One region of the Dyella sp. CR10 genome, then DNA from elsewhere that is predicted to be linked to it. Evidence: riboswitches for the same ligand, from Rfam matches in the RefSeq annotation. Region 1 holds a riboswitch; the other holds the start of a gene.
What was found. A riboswitch is a leader RNA that binds a small molecule or an ion and turns the genes downstream of it on or off. The one in region 1 is predicted to bind S-adenosylhomocysteine.

Region 1 (7,726 bases):
CGGGATGTCGCGCTCGATCACTTCGATACCGTCTTCGCGCGCCAGCGTCATCAGCGTGTGGCGGGTGATGCCGGTGAGGATCGAGGCGCTGGCCGGCGTGGTGTGCAGCACGCCGTCGAACACCAGGAACAGGTTCTCGCCCGCGCCTTCGCTGAGCAGACCCGTGGAAGCCAGCGCGATGCCTTCGCCGAAACCGAGGCGACGCGCTTCGCGCGCGATCAGCTGGCCGGACAGGTAATTGCCGCCCGCCTTCGCGCCGGCCGGAATCGTGTTCGGCGCGAAGCGCTGCCAGCTCGACACGCAGGCGTCGATGCCGCTTTCCAGCGCTTCCGGACCGAGGTACGGGCCCATCGGCCACGCGGCCACGGCCACGTCGATCGGCGTTTCCGCCGACAGGCCGAAGCCGCCGAGGCCGCGGTAGGCGACAGGGCGCAGATAGGCCGCGCCGAGCTCGTTCTTCTTGATCACGTCGCGGCAGGCGGCGGCGATTTCGTCGCGCGAATAGGGCAGGACCATGTCGTAGATCTTGGCCGATTGGTACAGGCGCGTGAGGTGATCGGTGAGGCGGAAGATCGCCGCGCCGTCCGGCGTGGCGTAGCTGCGAATGCCTTCGAACACCGACGAGCCGTAGTGCAGCGCATGCGACATCACATGCGTAGTGGCTTCGCGCCAAGGCTTGATCTGGCCGTTCTGCCAGATCCATTCGGGATACTGCTGCGCCATGTCGGTTCTCCGGAAAAATGGCCGCCATGATACCCGCTGGCGGACGCGACCATCTTTCAACCGGCTTGCAGCGTTATTCGGCGTTGCGCAACCACAGGCAACCGGAGCGGCGCACGATGGCGAAACGGGTTTCGCGCGGCGCGCCGCTGGCATCGTTGGAGGCAGTGTGCAGCACCAGTTCGCGTTCGGCGGCCGGGGGCGGATGGTCGACGGGGTCCGAGCCCGGCGCCGGCGCGGCATCCGGATCCGGCGAGGCTTGTGCGTTCTCGCCACCGAAGTCCAGCAGCGGATATTTCACCAGCGTGCCGAGGGCGCGAATGTCTGACACCGCGTTGCTACGGCCGTAGCCGTTCCACAGCATCAGACCGGCGAGCCGGTTGGGATCGCGCGCGGCGAAGGCATCGGCGACGCTCTCGCGCAGCTCGGCGACGTTGGCGGCGCACAAGGTTGGCGGCACCACGGCGGCCGGGGAGGCAGGCGTGGTCGATTTCGGCGCGGCCTGCACGGGTGTCGCCTGCATGGCGGCGCAGGGCTGGTCGGTGAACAGCGGGTTGCCGTCGGGGCCGATGCAGCGGTGCACGCCCGCTTGTGCGGCGACGGCGCCGGAAAACAGCCAGAGCGGAGCGGACAGCAGGAACACGGAAAGCCACAGTAGACGCATGCCGCGCAGGATAACCCGCGCGCCGAGGGTCAGATTGCCAACCGGTCCAGCACCGCCTGCGTCGGCTTGGCGCGATTCAGCGTGTAGAAGTGCAGCCCCGGCGCACCGCCTTCCAGCAGACGGCGGCACAGCCCTGCCACCACGTCGGCGCTCAGTTCGCGGATCGATTCGGCATCGTCGCCGTGCGCCTGCATGCGCTTGGCGATCCAGCGCGGGATCTCGGCGCCGCAGGCGTCGGAGAAGCGCTTGAGCTGGCTGAAGTTGGAGATCGGCATGATGCCGGGCACTACCGGTACGTCCACACCGAGCCGGCGCACATCGTCGACGAAGCGGAAGTAGGCGTCGGCATTGAAGAAGTACTGGGTGATGGCGCCATTGGCGCCGGCCTCGACCTTGGCCTTGAAGTGGCGCAGGTCCGCCAGCGCGTCGTCGGCCTGTGGATGCGTTTCCGGATAGGCCGCCACTTCGACGTGGAAGTGGTCGCCGCTGTGCTTGCGGATGAAGGCGACCAGTTCCGCGGCGTAGCGGAAGTCGCCCGGCGATGCCATGCCCGAGGGCAGGTCGCCGCGCAGCGCGACGATGCGGCGGTAACCGGCGGCGCGGTAGCCGTCCAGCAGCTCGGCGATCTCGGCGCGGGTGCCGCCCATGCACGAAAGGTGCGGCGCCACGTCCAGCCCGTGCTCACGATGCAGGCGGGCCACGGTCTCGCCGGTATAGCTGAGGGTCGAGCCGCCGGCGCCGAAGGTGACCGAGACGTAGTCGGGGCCACGGCGCTTCAGCAGGCGGGCGGTGCGGTCGAGCTGTTCGCGCTGTTCCTCGGTCTTGGGCGGGAAGAATTCGAAGCTGATCGCCGGCATCACTGGGCTCTCGGAGAAGGGTGTCGGGGAGTATATATCTCTTGGTCGCGATGAAGCGATATATGGATGAAACATCAGCTGGGGGCACAAAAAAAGCGCGCGGTTCGCACCGCGCGCCTTTCGTTCCGATCCGCCGGCCGCTCAGTAGCGGTAATGGTCCGGCTTGTACGGGCCTTCCACCGGCACGCCGATGTAGGCGGCCTGCTCGGGGGTCAGCTTGGTCAGCTTCACGCCGATCTGTTCCAGGTGCAGGCGGGCGACTTCCTCGTCCAGCTGCTTGGGCAGACGGTAGACAGTCTTCTCGTAGACGTCCTTGTTCTTCCACAGGTCGATCTGCGCCAGCGTCTGGTTGGAGAAGCTGTTGGACATCACGAAGCTCGGATGGCCGTGCGCGCAGCCGAGGTTCACCAGGCGGCCTTCGGCCAGCATGTAGATGCTGTTGCCCGTCTTGCTGAAGGTGTAGCGGTCGACCTGCGGCTTGATGGTTTCGCGCGACACGTCCTTGGCGCCGTTCAGGCGGTCGATCTGGATCTCGTTGTCGAAGTGGCCGATGTTGCACACCAGGGCGTTGTTCTTCATCGCCGCCATGTGCTCGAGCGTGATGATGTCCTTGTTGCCGGTGGTGGTGACGTAGATGTCGGCGGTGCCCAGCGTGTCTTCCACGGTGGTGACCTGGAAGCCTTCCATCGCCGCCTGCAGCGCGTTGATCGGGTCGATCTCGGTGACGATCACGCGCGCGCCGAAGCCCTTCAGCGAATGCGCGCAGCCCTTGCCCACGTCGCCGTAGCCGCACACCACGGCCACCTTGCCGGCGACCATCAGGTCGGTGGCGCGCTTGATGCCGTCGGCCAGCGACTCGCGGCAGCCGTACAGGTTGTCGAACTTGCTCTTGGTGACCGAGTCGTTGACGTTGATCGCCGGCACCAGCAGCTTGCCGGCTTCCATCATCTGGTAGAGGCGGTGCACGCCGGTGGTGGTCTCTTCGGAGACGCCCTTCCAGTCCGCGGCGACCTTCTTCCAGAAGCCGGGACGCTCCTTGGCAGTGCGCTTTAGCAGGTCCTTGATGACCTGTTCCTCATGGTTGCCGCTGGGCGTGTTGACCCAGTCGTCGCCGTTCTCCATGTCCAGACCCTTGTGGATCAGCAAGGTCGCGTCGCCGCCGTCGTCGACGATCAGCTCGGGGCCTTGCATGCCCGGGTGGGTGAGCATGTCCAGCGTGCAATCCCAGTACTCCTCCAGCGTCTCGCCCTTCCAGGCGAACACCGGGATGCCGGCGGCGGCGATGGCCGCGGCACAGTCGTCCTGGGTGGAGAAGATGTTGCAGGAGGCCCAGCGCACCGAGGCGCCCAGGGCGCTCAGGGTCTCAATCAGGACCGCGGTTTCCTTGGTCATGTGCAGCGAGCCGGACAGGCGCACGCCCTTGAGCGGCTGCTCCTTGGCGTAGCGGGCGCGGATCTGCATCAGGCCGGGCATTTCCTCTTCCGCCATGCGGATGCGGCGGCGGCCCAGCTCGGCGAGGGCGATGTCGCGGACCTTGAAGTCCTGGCCGGCGGCTTCTTTGCTGACTGCGTTCATTGGTGCTTAGCTCCGGAAGTTTGTGCGGCATGACTGCCGCATCGTTGACCGGGCGCCGTTTTGCAGAGAAAGACCGCCGAGCCTGGCCGTGGACCTGCACGACGCACCGGGTGGTGCGGGCCATGCAGCCGCGGTCGCAGCGCCCCTCGACGGGAGCTGGCAAGTATAGCGGCAGGCCCGTTGGCGTTTCGTCAGGGCAGTGGCCGCCGTCGCCGCGGACCGTGACGGATGGCCTAGGCCGGGTCGTGGCGGGGCGGCTATGGTCGCAAGTTGCTACGTGCCAGAGGCTGCTCTCCTGCCATGAATACCCCGCTCCGGCGTCTCGCTCTCGTCGCCTTCCTTCTCGCCGCCCTGCCGATGGCGGTATCCGCGCGCACGCCGGAAGCCCCGGCCGCCGCATCGGCCAGCGGCTACCGGCTGCCGCCGGCGCCGCTGCAGGCGCTGGTGGATGCGCCGCGGCCGCCGCAGCTGTCGATCAGTCCGCGGCGCGACCTGCTGGCGCTGATCCAGACGCCCGCGCTGCCCGGCATCGATGTGGTGGCGCAGCCGGAGCTGAAGCTGGCCGGCCTGCGCATCAACCCGCGCACCTATGCACAGAGCCGCTTCGCCTTCGGCAGCGACCTGTGGCTGATCGATGTGGCCAGCTGCAAGGAGATCCGTTTCCAGGGACTGCCCGCGTCGCTGTCGATCGCCACTACCAGCTGGTCCCCCGATCAGCGCCATCTCGCCTTCAACCAGGTGGATGCGGCGTCCGGCCGCAACGAGCTGTGGATGGTCGATATCGCCACGCGCCAGGCGCACAAGCTCACTGAGCTGCCGCTCAACACGGTGGCTGGCCGCGGCTACCGCTGGATGCCCGACGGCAAGCGCCTGCTGGTGCAGCTGCGGCCGGAAGGGCAGGGCGCGGTGCCGGCGGCCAATGGCATTCCCGCCGGACCCAACACGCAGGAGACCCGTACGGGCGGCGGCGTGAAGGCGATCCGTACCTACCAGGACCTGCTGCGCAACGAGGACGACGCGCGCGTGTTCGAGCACTACCTGCGCACGCAGGCCGCGCTGCTAGATCTGGATGGCAAGGTGAGCAGGCTCGGCGAGCCTGCGCTCACCCTCGCGCTGGAACCTTCGCCGGATGGCCGGTATCTGCTGCGCCAGCGCATCGAGCGTCCGTTCTCCTATCTGGTGCCGGTGGAGAATTTCCCGCGCCGCATCGAGGTGCTGGATCTGGACGGCAAGCGGGTCAAGGAGATCGCGCAATTACCGCTGATGGAGGGCCTGCCCACCGGCAACGATGCCGTGCCGACTGGCGTGCGCGACATTGACTGGCGTGCCGATGCGCCTGCGACGCTGGTGTGGGCCGAAGCGCAGGACGGCGGCGATCCCGCGCGGCCAGCCGAGGTACGCGACCTGGTGAAGATGCAGGCGGCGCCGTTCGAGCAGGCGCCCGTCACGTTGGCCCGGCTTTCCAGCCGCTACCGCGGCGCCTACTGGGGCAATGGCGAGCTGGCGCTGATCGACGAGTTCTGGTGGAAGACCCGCCAGGTGAAGGAATGGCGCGTGGCGCCGGACCACCCGGAGCAGGCGCCGAAACTAGTGCGCGAAGGTTCCTCGGAAGACCGCTACAAGGACCCGGGCGTGCCGGCGACGCAAGAGGACGAGCGTGGCCAGTCGCGTCTGCTGCTCGCCGTCGACGGACACAGCATTTATCGCCTCGGCAAGGGCGCTTCGCCGGAAGGCGACCGACCGTTCGTCGACCGGGTCGACCTCGACAGCGGCCGCAGCGAGCGGCTGTTCCACTCGCAGGCGCCGTACTACGAGGCGCCGCAGGTGCTGCTGGATGCCGAAGGCGGGCGCGCGTTGACTTCGCGCGAGACGCCGACCGACCCGCCGAACTTCTACGTGCGTGACCTGACGTCCGCCACGTCGCCGCGCGCGCTCACGCATTTCCCGCATCCCACGCCGCAGCTGAAGGACGCGAAGAAAGAGCAGATCCGCTACAAGCGCAAGGACGGCGTGGAACTGACCGCGACGCTGTACCTGCCGCCGCACTACGACCCGAAGAAGGATGGTCCGCGCCCGATGCTGATGTGGGCCTATCCGGCCGAATTCAAATCGGCTGATGCGGCAGGCCAGGTGACCGATTCCCCGTACCGCTTCAATCGCATCAGCTATTGGGGCCCGCAGGCGTTCCTGGCGATGGGCTACACGGTGCTGGAGAATTTCTCCGTGCCGATCGTCGGCGAGGGCAGCAAGGAGCCCAACGACACCTACATCCCGCAGCTGGTGGCCAGTGCCGAGGCGGCGGTGGATGAAGTCGTGCGCCGCGGCGTGGCCGATCGCGAGCGCATCGCGGTGGGCGGCCATTCCTACGGCGCCTTCATGACCGCCAACCTGCTCGCCCACACGCGCCTGTTCAAGGCCGGCATCGCGCGCAGCGGCGCCTACAACCGCACGCTCACGCCGTTCGGTTTCCAGTCCGAGGAGCGCAACTACTGGCAGGCGCAGGACGTCTACAACGCGATGTCGCCGTTCAATTACGCCGACCACATCAAGGATGCGCTGCTGCTGATCCATGGCGAGCAGGACAACAACTCCGGCACCTTCCCGATCCAGAGCGAGCGCCTGTACGCGGCAGTGAAGGGATTGGGCGGCACCGCCCGGCTGGTGATGCTGCCCAACGAGGCGCATGCCTACCGCGCGCGCGAGTCGATCATGCAGATGCTGGCGGAATCGAACGACTGGCTGGAGCGATATCTGAAAGCACCGAAGGCGACGCCCGCCAAGGCAGCGGCACCCTGAGATGAGCAAGACGAAGCGGGGCGCCGGAGCACCCCGCTTCGTTTCAGAAGCAACCGTTGCGAGCTCATGCGGCAGTGCATCATCCATCGGAATCTTCGGGTAGTCTTGGCCGTCCAGACATCCGCAAAACATGGCTCCGATGACCCAGCAGCAGCGCAGTCCTGAGTTCGCCCCGCACGATGCGCCCCTGCGCGAGGATGTCCGCCGGCTCGGCACCCTGGTCGGCAACATGCTGGCCGAGCAGGTCTCGCCGGCCTTTCTGGATGAGGTCGAGCGCGTGCGCACGGCCGCCATCGCGCGCCGCCACGAGGGCGCGTCCCTGGCGCCGCTGGCGGAACTCCTGACCGGGCTCGACACCACACATGCCGAAGCGCTGGCGCGCGCCTTCGCGACCTATTTCCAGGCGGTCAACATCGCCGAGCGGGTGCACCGCATTCGCCGTCGCCGCGATTACCAGCGCGAGAATCGCGCGCCCCAGCCCGATTCGCTGCTCGATGCGCTGGCCGGCCTGAAGGCGCAGGGCGTTGGCGCGGGCGAGCTGCTGGAATGGCTGGCGCGCCTGCGCGTGGAGCCGGTGTTCACTGCCCATCCCACCGAGGCGATGCGCCGTTCGCTGCTGGAGAAGGAACAGGCGATCGTGCGCGCCCTGATCGACAACTTCGATCCCAGCCGCACGCCGCAGGAGCGCAAGGAAGACGAAGACCGCATCTTCATGGCGCTGTCGTCCGCATGGCAGACCGCGGAGGCGTCGCCGGTGCGTCCCAGCGTGCAGGACGAGCATCATCACGTCGGCTTCTACCTGGCCAATCCGATCTACCGCATCGTGCCGGCGCTGTACGAATCGCTGGCCGACGCATTGCAGGAGGTCTATGGCGTCGCCGTGGCCCTGCCGCGCCTGCTGTCCTTCGCCACCTGGGTCGGCGGCGACATGGACGGCAACCCCAACGTGGGTGCCGATACCATCGCCACCAGCCTCGCCACCCAGCGCGCGCACGTGCTGGAGCATTACATCGAGGACATTGCCGGACTGGCGCGCCTGCTCAGCCAGACCGAGGGTCGCGTGGCCACGGACGAACGACTGGAGCAGCGGCTGGCTCAGTACCGCGAGCGCTTT
Region 2 (7,726 bases), 2.1 Mb from region 1:
CGCGTATACGGTGAGCGGCGGCCGTGCGGTGATGCAGGCGCCGTACTTCACGCTGCCGGCGACGATCGGTTCGGGCAGTTCCACGCTCTCGATATCGCTGTCGGCCGATCACCGGTGGGTGGCGTTCCAGCAAAGCTCATTCGAGCGCGGACCAGAAGTGCACGCCGGAGTGCTGGGCCATGCGCCGCCGCCCGCCATCACCGCGCTCAACATCGCGCTGACGCCGGAATGGGGCAGGGCCGCATCGCTGGAGTGGAGCAGCGACGGCCGCCGCGTGCAGGGCTGGCTGCTTTATCCGAAGAACTTCGATCCGCACAAGACCTATCCGCTGATCGTCAATGTGCACGGTGGGCCGTCCTGGGGCGTGTTGTCGAGCTGGCCGGGCACGGAGGCGATGTATGCGGCCAGCGGGTACTTCCAGTTCATGCCCAATCCGCGCGGCAGCTTCGGCCAGGGCGAGGCCTTCGTACAGGCCAACCGCAAGGATTTCGGTTACGGCGACCTGCGCGACATCCTGGCCGGCATCGATGCGGTGGAGAAACAGGCGCCGGTGGACGATGGCCGCGTCGGCATCACCGGTTCGAGCTACGGCGGGTTCATGAGTATGTTCGCGCCGACGCAGACGCGGCGCTTCCGCGCCGCGGTGGCTGGCGCCGGCTTGTCCGATTGGCAGAGCTATTACGGCGAGAACCGCATCGATCAGTGGATGATCCCGTACTTCGGCGCATCGCTGTACGACGATCCGGCCGTTTATGCCAAGAGCTCGGCGATCCAGTTCGTCAAGCAGGCGAAGACGCCCACGCTGATCGTGGTGGGCGATCGCGACGAGGAATCTCCCCCGCCGCAGTCCTTCGAGTACTGGCATGCGCTCAAGGCGATGGGCGTGCCTGCGCAGCTGGTGGTCTATCCCGACGAAGGGCACCAGTTTGCGGACGCCGAGCATGTACATGACTTGCTGCGGCGTTCGCTGGACTGGTTCGCGACCTACCTGCCGGCAGGGCGGTAAGGAAGGTTACGGCGCCAGGCGCTTGTGCAGCTTGCCGGCAAAGCGTTCCGCCGCTTCGGGCTGCTCGCCCAGGTGAAGGAAGGGCTCGATCATTTCCAGCTCCATCAGCAGGAAACGGCCCTGGACGATGACGCCGTCAACGCGCGCGTAGGCAGCATCGGCGTGGCCGAGCGCGGCGGCGGCCGCGAGCGCTTGTTGCGCACTGGCGACGATCGCCGGATCAGGATCGATGGCATGGGCGGTGCCGCCGAAATCCGATTGCACGCGGTAGTCGCCGTCGGCGGCCCGCTTGACGACCGCATGGCTGAACTCGCCGTCGAAGAACAGCAGGGACAGCTCGCCCTGGCTGACGATCTCCGGCACGAACGGCTGCACCAGATATTCGAATTCCCTGGGCAACGGCGCGATGGCCTGGTCGAAGGCGGCGCTGCCGACCACGCCACGCGCCGTATGCCAGGCCGTGCCGCTGATGGTCGGTTTGACGACGACTTCCTGCCCGGCCATGCCGGCCAGTGCCTGGCGCAGCTGCGCACCTGAGGCGAGGGTCGTGGGAATGATGTCGACGCCTTGCGCCGCCAGCTCGATCAGATAGCGCTTGTTGCTGTTCCAGCGCAGCAGTGCCCGCGGGTTGATCGTCGGCACGGGCAGCTGGTCCAGCCATGCGCTGAATGCGGCGTAGTGCTTGAAGTAGTCCCAGGTCGAGCGCATCAGCACGGCGTCGTAGCGCGACCAGTCCACCGCGGGGTCGTTCCAGACGCAGGCGGTGGTCTCGACGCCGAGGCGCCGCAGCGTGGCGGCCAGATGGGCGTCATCCGGATGGATGTCCGGAATCATCGACGAGGTGGCAATGGCAAGGCGGTGCGTCATGGCGTTGAGCATGGCAAATCCTCCAGCAATGGAGGGCGCCCTTGTGTGATCGATCGGAACCGAGCGTGGCGGATAGTGATCCGTCGCAGCACCCCTCGGGCCCGACTGCGCACCCGTTATCTGGCACGCAATGGTTGGCATCGGATGGCCGACGCGCGGCGAGTCTCGCTGAGCGGGCGGCGTCCAGTCAATGCTTCAACTCGCGACAGTCGATGTGCATGGGGTATTTCGCCATTTCTCCAGGTAATCGCGACAACCGCTGTGCCACCATGACCTGGTCATCGGCCGCGCGGCCTCGCCCATGCAAGTCTTCGAAACCATTCTCGTGCTTCTGCTCGGCGCGGCAACGGTGTCGTCGTTTGCCAAGCGCATCAGCATTCCCTATCCGGTGCTGCTGGCGGTGGCCGGCGCGCTGGTGGCATTCCTGCCGGAGGGGCCGCGACTGGAGTTTCCACCGGATCTGGTGCTGGCGCTGTTCGTCGCGCCGGTGCTGATGGATGCGGCCTACGACACCTCGTTGCGTGACCTGGGCGCGATGTGGGTGCCGGTGCTGTCGCTGGTGCTGGCGGCGGTGGTGCTGACCACGGTGGCGGTAGCGTTCGCGGTGCGCTGGTTCTTTCCGGATATGCCATGGGCCGCCGCGGTCGCGCTGGGCGCCTTGCTCGCGCCGCCGGATGCGGTGGTGGCGACCACCGTGGTGCGCCGCCTGCCGGTGCCGTTGCGCATGCGCATGGTGCTGGAGGGGGAGGGGCTGCTGAACGATGCATCGGCCTTGCTGATCTACAAGGTGGCCGTGGGCGCCGCGGTGGCGGGCAGCTTCCATGCCGCCGATGCGCTGCCGATGTTCGGGTTGGTGGTGTTCGGCAGCGTGGCGGCCGGCTTGTTGCTGGCCTGGCCGATCAGCCGCTTCATGCGCCACTTCGACGAAGCCGCCAGCGCGGTGATTTTCCAGTTCGGCCTGACCTTCGGGCTGTGGTTGCTCAGCGAACGCTTGAAGCTGTCGCCCATCGTCACCGTGGTGACGTTCGCGCTGGCCATGTCGCGACTTGGCACGCGGCTGATGTCAGCCAGCATCCGCACCGCCTCGTTCGCCATCTGGGAAACGGCGACGGTCGTGCTGAACGTGCTGGCCTTCACTTTGATCGGCTTGCAGCTGCGTCCGATCCTCGAAGCCCTGGGCCCCGGCGAGCGTTCGCGGGCGTTCGACGTGGCGCTGGCCATGTTGGCAGTGGTGATCGGCGTGCGCCTGGGCTGGGTGTTCATCCATCACCTGATGGTGCGGATCGGCAGTCCCCGGGGGGGCGCGGTCGGCGACGAACCGAAGCCTGGCCCGCCGGCCACGGTCAAGGGCGCACTGGTGATCGGCTGGTCCGGCATGCGCGGCATCGTGACCCTGGCCGCGGCGATGGCGCTGCCGGCGGGTTTTCCGTATCGGGACTTCATCCAGCTGACCGCCTTCGTGGTGGTGCTGGGCACGCTGGTGATCCAGGGGCTGACCCTGCGGCCGTTGCTGAAGTGGGTGAACCTCGCGCCGGACGATACGGTGGAGCGCGAGCTGCAACGGGCACGCGCCATGGCGACGCGGGCAGCGCTGACCGCGCTGGAGCGTGACGAAACGCCCGCGGCCGCGCGCGTGAGGCAGGAGTTCCTCGCCATGCTCGATCACCTCGAACGCGGCCACGCGCCGGGCGAACACGCGGACAACGTGCTGCGTCGCCGCCTGGTTTCGGTCTCGCGGCTTGCCATTCAGCGGATGCGCCAGGCCGGCGACATCGGTGACGATGCCTTCCGACAGGTGGAGGCGGAGCTGGACTGGATGGAGCTGGGCGCCGGGGCGCCAGACGAGCCGGATCCGCCGGAACACCGAGAAGGCTGAGGCGCCGCGTCGGCGACGCCTCGGCATCGTTCAATCCGCCGCTTCGAAATGCGCCATCTGATCCGCGAGCGCCTTGGCGAACGCCGGCCGGGCGGTGGCGCGCGCGATGTAGTCGCGGCAGGCGGGATGATCCGCCAGGCCGCCGAGGCGCTCGATCGGGCGCAGCACGTCCGCCATGGCGATATCGGCGACGGAGAAATTCCCCGCCAGCCATTCGCGATCGGCCAGGACGGGCTCCAGCCGCGAGAGCCTCGATTGGTGAAGGAACTGGTCCAGGCATTGCCGCTCCGGCGTGTCGTCGCGGAAGCCGGAGAAGATGAAGACGGACCAGCACACGCTGACCATTTCCACGGAATTGAGCGCCGCGAACACCCATTGCATGACCTGGCTGCGGCCATGCGGGTCGGCGGGCATCAGTTTTTCGCTGCGCAGCCCGAGATGCAGCAGGATGGCGCCGCTCTCGAAGATGGACGTATCGCCGTCGATCAGCCAAGGCACCTGGGCGAAGGGCTGGTGCGCGAGGTGGTCGGGTCCCCGGTCGCGGAACGGCACGCTTTGCACGCGATACGGCAGCCCGGCTTCTTCCAGCGCCCAGCGCACGCGCAGGTCGCGCACGAGGCCGCGGGGCATGGGAGGAACCCAGTCATAGGTGGCGAGGATCAGATCGCTCATCGGATATTCCTTGGCGTAGGGGTGATGCCCAGCGTACCCATGAGGGAAATAGGTTAAAGAACATATTTTGCGCGAGTGACGCGAACGGAAAAAATTTTCCGGAGCTTGTCGAGATTCGCGCTGTCCGTTCGTCGTCATGATGAGAGCGGGTACCGCGCTTGAATCCAGTCACTCATCTTCGCCGGGAGCATCCAGCCATGACCATTACGATTACCGCTTTCGAACGCTCGCCCGATGGCGGCAAAGGCCTGGCACGCGACACGCGCGTGCGCTGGGCGCTGGAAGAAGTGGGCCAGCCCTACGAGGTTCGCCTCGTCTCGTTCGGCGCGATGAAGGAGGCCGCGCACGTGGCCCTGCATCCCTTCGGTCAGATCCCGACCTATGAGGAAGGCGACCTCGTGCTGTTCGAAACCGGCGCGATTGTCTTCCATCTCGCGCAGCGTCATTCGGGCCTGCTGCCGGAGGATGCCAATGCGCGAGCCCGCGCGGTCATGTGGATGTTCGCCGCGCTCAATTCCGTGGAGCCGCCGATCCTCGATCTCATCGTCGCCAAGTTCCAGGAGGGCGACAAGCCGTGGGCGAAGGAGCGCATGCCCCTGGTGCACGAACGCATCCGCCAGAGGCTGCGCCAGCTTGTCGCGCGCCTGGGCGATGCCGAATGGCTCGATGGCGCGTTCAGCGCGGGCGATCTGTTGATGGTGTCGGTACTGCTGCGGCTGAGGCCCTCGGGCATCCTGGACGAATTTCCGAGCCTGGCTGCCTATGTCGCCCGCGGCGAGGCGCGGCCGGCGTACAAGCGGGCGTTCGCCGCCCAGCTGGCGATCAATGCGCCGGAGGCGCAGGTCGGCTGAGCGATGCCTTCAAGAACGACGACGGGCGCGACGGAGGTCCCTCCATCGCGCCCGTTGCTTTTTTTTTTGCACCTGGCGGGGCCTCAGAGCCCCACCGCCGAAATACGCGTCGCCCAATTGCTGAGCGCACCACGTGTGCCGCCGCATTGGAACAGCGGTGGTGTCAGATATTGCGCCAGCGTGCAGGTCTGCGCGATGTACTCCGATGCCAGCCAGATGGTGTTGCCATCGGCGGCGGCCGCACCGTAGTCGCCCCAGCGCGGCCGTCCACCGCCGAGGTACGGGATGCCGGTAAAGCCATCCCAGGGGCCGGCGCCCGCGGCGGCGATATGCACATCGCCGGCGCCAATCTTGGCATCCAGGCTGGCGTAGCCCGCGCTGGGGTGGTCGTTGGGGCCGACCACGGTGAAGGCGATGACGCCGCGCCCGCTTTGCGTCACGGCGGCGGCGCCGTAGGTCAGGTTGGCGTCGGGCAGGGCGAGTGTGCCGTTGGCGAAGATGCCGCCGGAGCCCGGATTGATCACGAAGTAGTTGATGCCCGAGCCATGGCTGCCGTCGCTCAGCACGACATCGGTATCGAGCGTGCCCCAGAGTTTGCCGTTGGCATAGCTCACCTGCTGCATGCGCGAGTCGTTGACCGCCAGGTCGCGTGGCGTGGCGTAGACGAAGTTCGGATAACCCAGGTAGGTCGGTGCGCAGCCGGTGAGGGCGAAGCAATCGCGCAGCGGCGCGCTGCCCGGTTTCTGCCTGGCCAAGCTGCTGGGCACGGCATAGGTCTGCACGGTGAGCGGGGCCACATTGAGTGTCACGGCCGAAGGCATCGTGTCGATCGCCTGCGTGTTCATCACCGACCACAGCCACAAGGTGTTGGACGTGCCGGAGTCGTAGAACACGGCGTCCGAACTGAGCAGGTATTCCGTACCGCCGTTGGTCGTGACGTACTGGCCACCCGAAGAAATCGCCGGCCATACGGTAAACGCGGGCGCCGGGATGCTCGGATCGCCGCCGTTGAACAACACGGCATTCGCCACAGTGCCCGCGACCAGGGCCCGCTTGGAAATGGCATAGATCTGCGCGCCGTAGAACCCGCTGCCGAACAGCGCGAACTCGTTGGTGGTGAGGAAAATGGCGTTGGCGTCGGCGCCGATGTGCGGATAGTCGCCCAGGCAGAAACCGCCTGCGCAGCCGTGGTCCGGCGTGCCGCCCGTGCCGTTGTTCTGCACCGGCAGGTGATAGATGGACCAGGCGCCCGTGGGATTGGCGGTCTGGCTGACTGCGATGTCCAGGTGATTAGGGCCGGCCAGCGACGAGCTGGTGCCGATGCGGTCCAGCGTCAGGACGACCTGGAACCAGCGCTGCGTGGCGGCGTCGTAGTAGCAGGATGGGTCGGTGATTTCAGGTCCGACCGCGCCGGTGCTGCGATTGATCGCCGCCGGGTAGCCGTAGAACGTATTGAGATCGACCGGTCCGACGAGCTTGTTGCCGGCGTTGTCGTAGATCGCCAGGACGTCGTTGACGCTTTCCATGACGAAGCCGTTGCCCGCGCACAAGCCCTGATCGGGCGGCTCCACCGAGAACTGATTGCCACCGTTGGCATAGCGCTGGTCGTGGAAGTTCAGGCCATTGAAGCCGCCCAGCAGCTCGGGATTCGACTTGGCGCGATTGGCGTTGCCCATGCGATTGCTGCCCGCGTGCCCGTGGGCGATGGTGCGATTGACCACTGGCGGCGGTCCCAGGTCGCCGCCGTCGCCGGAGTCGGCATCGCCGGCGCTCATGGCCGGATCCAGTTCCAGGCTGGTCCATGGCGCACCGCCGACGGGCGTGGTGGTCGGCACGGTGGTGGTGCTCCGTTGCAGCTTGAGCGTCGCCGGGGACGCCCCCAGGGCGCACGTCGCGAACGCCATGGATGCCACGGCGAAAAGCAGTCGAGTCTGCATAGCACTAGGTCTCCTGTTCGATTCGATAGGTGACCGCGCCCCTGTGAAACGCCGATATCGGCCGCGCCGATGGCGTTCGCGCATGTACGCATATGGGAGATATGCGTGCGCGCACGATAGGTGGATCGGCCGAGGGGTGCCATCGTCCATACGGCCAGGGCTCTGCCGCGGAGCACGGAGAATGCGTCGCCTAAGTCTTCCAGGCGTCAGTGCGGCGAAAGCGAGTCATCGATCGGCTGCCTCATCTACACTGCGGCACCCAGGCGCATCTGTCTCGTCAGGGCAACATCAGGAGCATCATGAACAGGAATGTCGTCACGGCCGTGCTGGCCTCGCTCTATTTCGTCGCCGGTCCGTTCGCGACCTTGTCGCTGGCCGTCAAATCCGCCACGGCCTTGGTTGAAGCCAGGCACGTCTCGAACTTCGAGGGAGCCTCCGGCTACGCCACGATGTACCAGACCCCGATATGGTGGCTGCTGTACATGGCGTTGCTGGTGGCGGCGTTCGTGCTGCTGCG

Region 2: it holds a riboswitch for S-adenosylhomocysteine, as region 1 does, so the genes downstream of both, ACNR9O_RS08060 (ATP-grasp domain-containing protein) here and ahcY (adenosylhomocysteinase) in region 1, are expected to answer to the same signal.

What each region holds. Positions count from the first base shown of each region.
Region 1 is NZ_CP185986.1:3,833,493-3,841,218, reverse strand. It holds gene ACNR9O_RS17310 (branched-chain amino acid transaminase) at 1-723, opposite strand, end outside; gene ACNR9O_RS17305 (DUF4124 domain-containing protein) at 797-1,384, opposite strand; gene metF (methylenetetrahydrofolate reductase [NAD(P)H]) at 1,414-2,241, opposite strand; gene ahcY (adenosylhomocysteinase) at 2,383-3,816, opposite strand; S-adenosyl-L-homocysteine riboswitch at 3,860-3,970, opposite strand; gene ACNR9O_RS17290 (S9 family peptidase) at 4,117-6,612, shown strand; gene ppc (phosphoenolpyruvate carboxylase) at 6,752-7,726, shown strand, end outside.
Region 2 is NZ_CP185986.1:1,741,341-1,749,066, forward strand. It holds gene ACNR9O_RS08055 (S9 family peptidase) at 1-1,006, shown strand, start outside; gene ACNR9O_RS08060 (ATP-grasp domain-containing protein) at 1,013-1,885, opposite strand; S-adenosyl-L-homocysteine riboswitch at 1,900-1,976, opposite strand; gene ACNR9O_RS08065 (cation:proton antiporter) at 2,175-3,749, shown strand; gene ACNR9O_RS08070 (glutathione S-transferase family protein) at 3,780-4,559, opposite strand; gene ACNR9O_RS08075 (glutathione S-transferase family protein) at 4,619-5,272, shown strand; gene ACNR9O_RS08080 (hypothetical protein) at 5,356-7,209, opposite strand; gene ACNR9O_RS08085 (hypothetical protein) at 7,509-7,726, shown strand, end outside.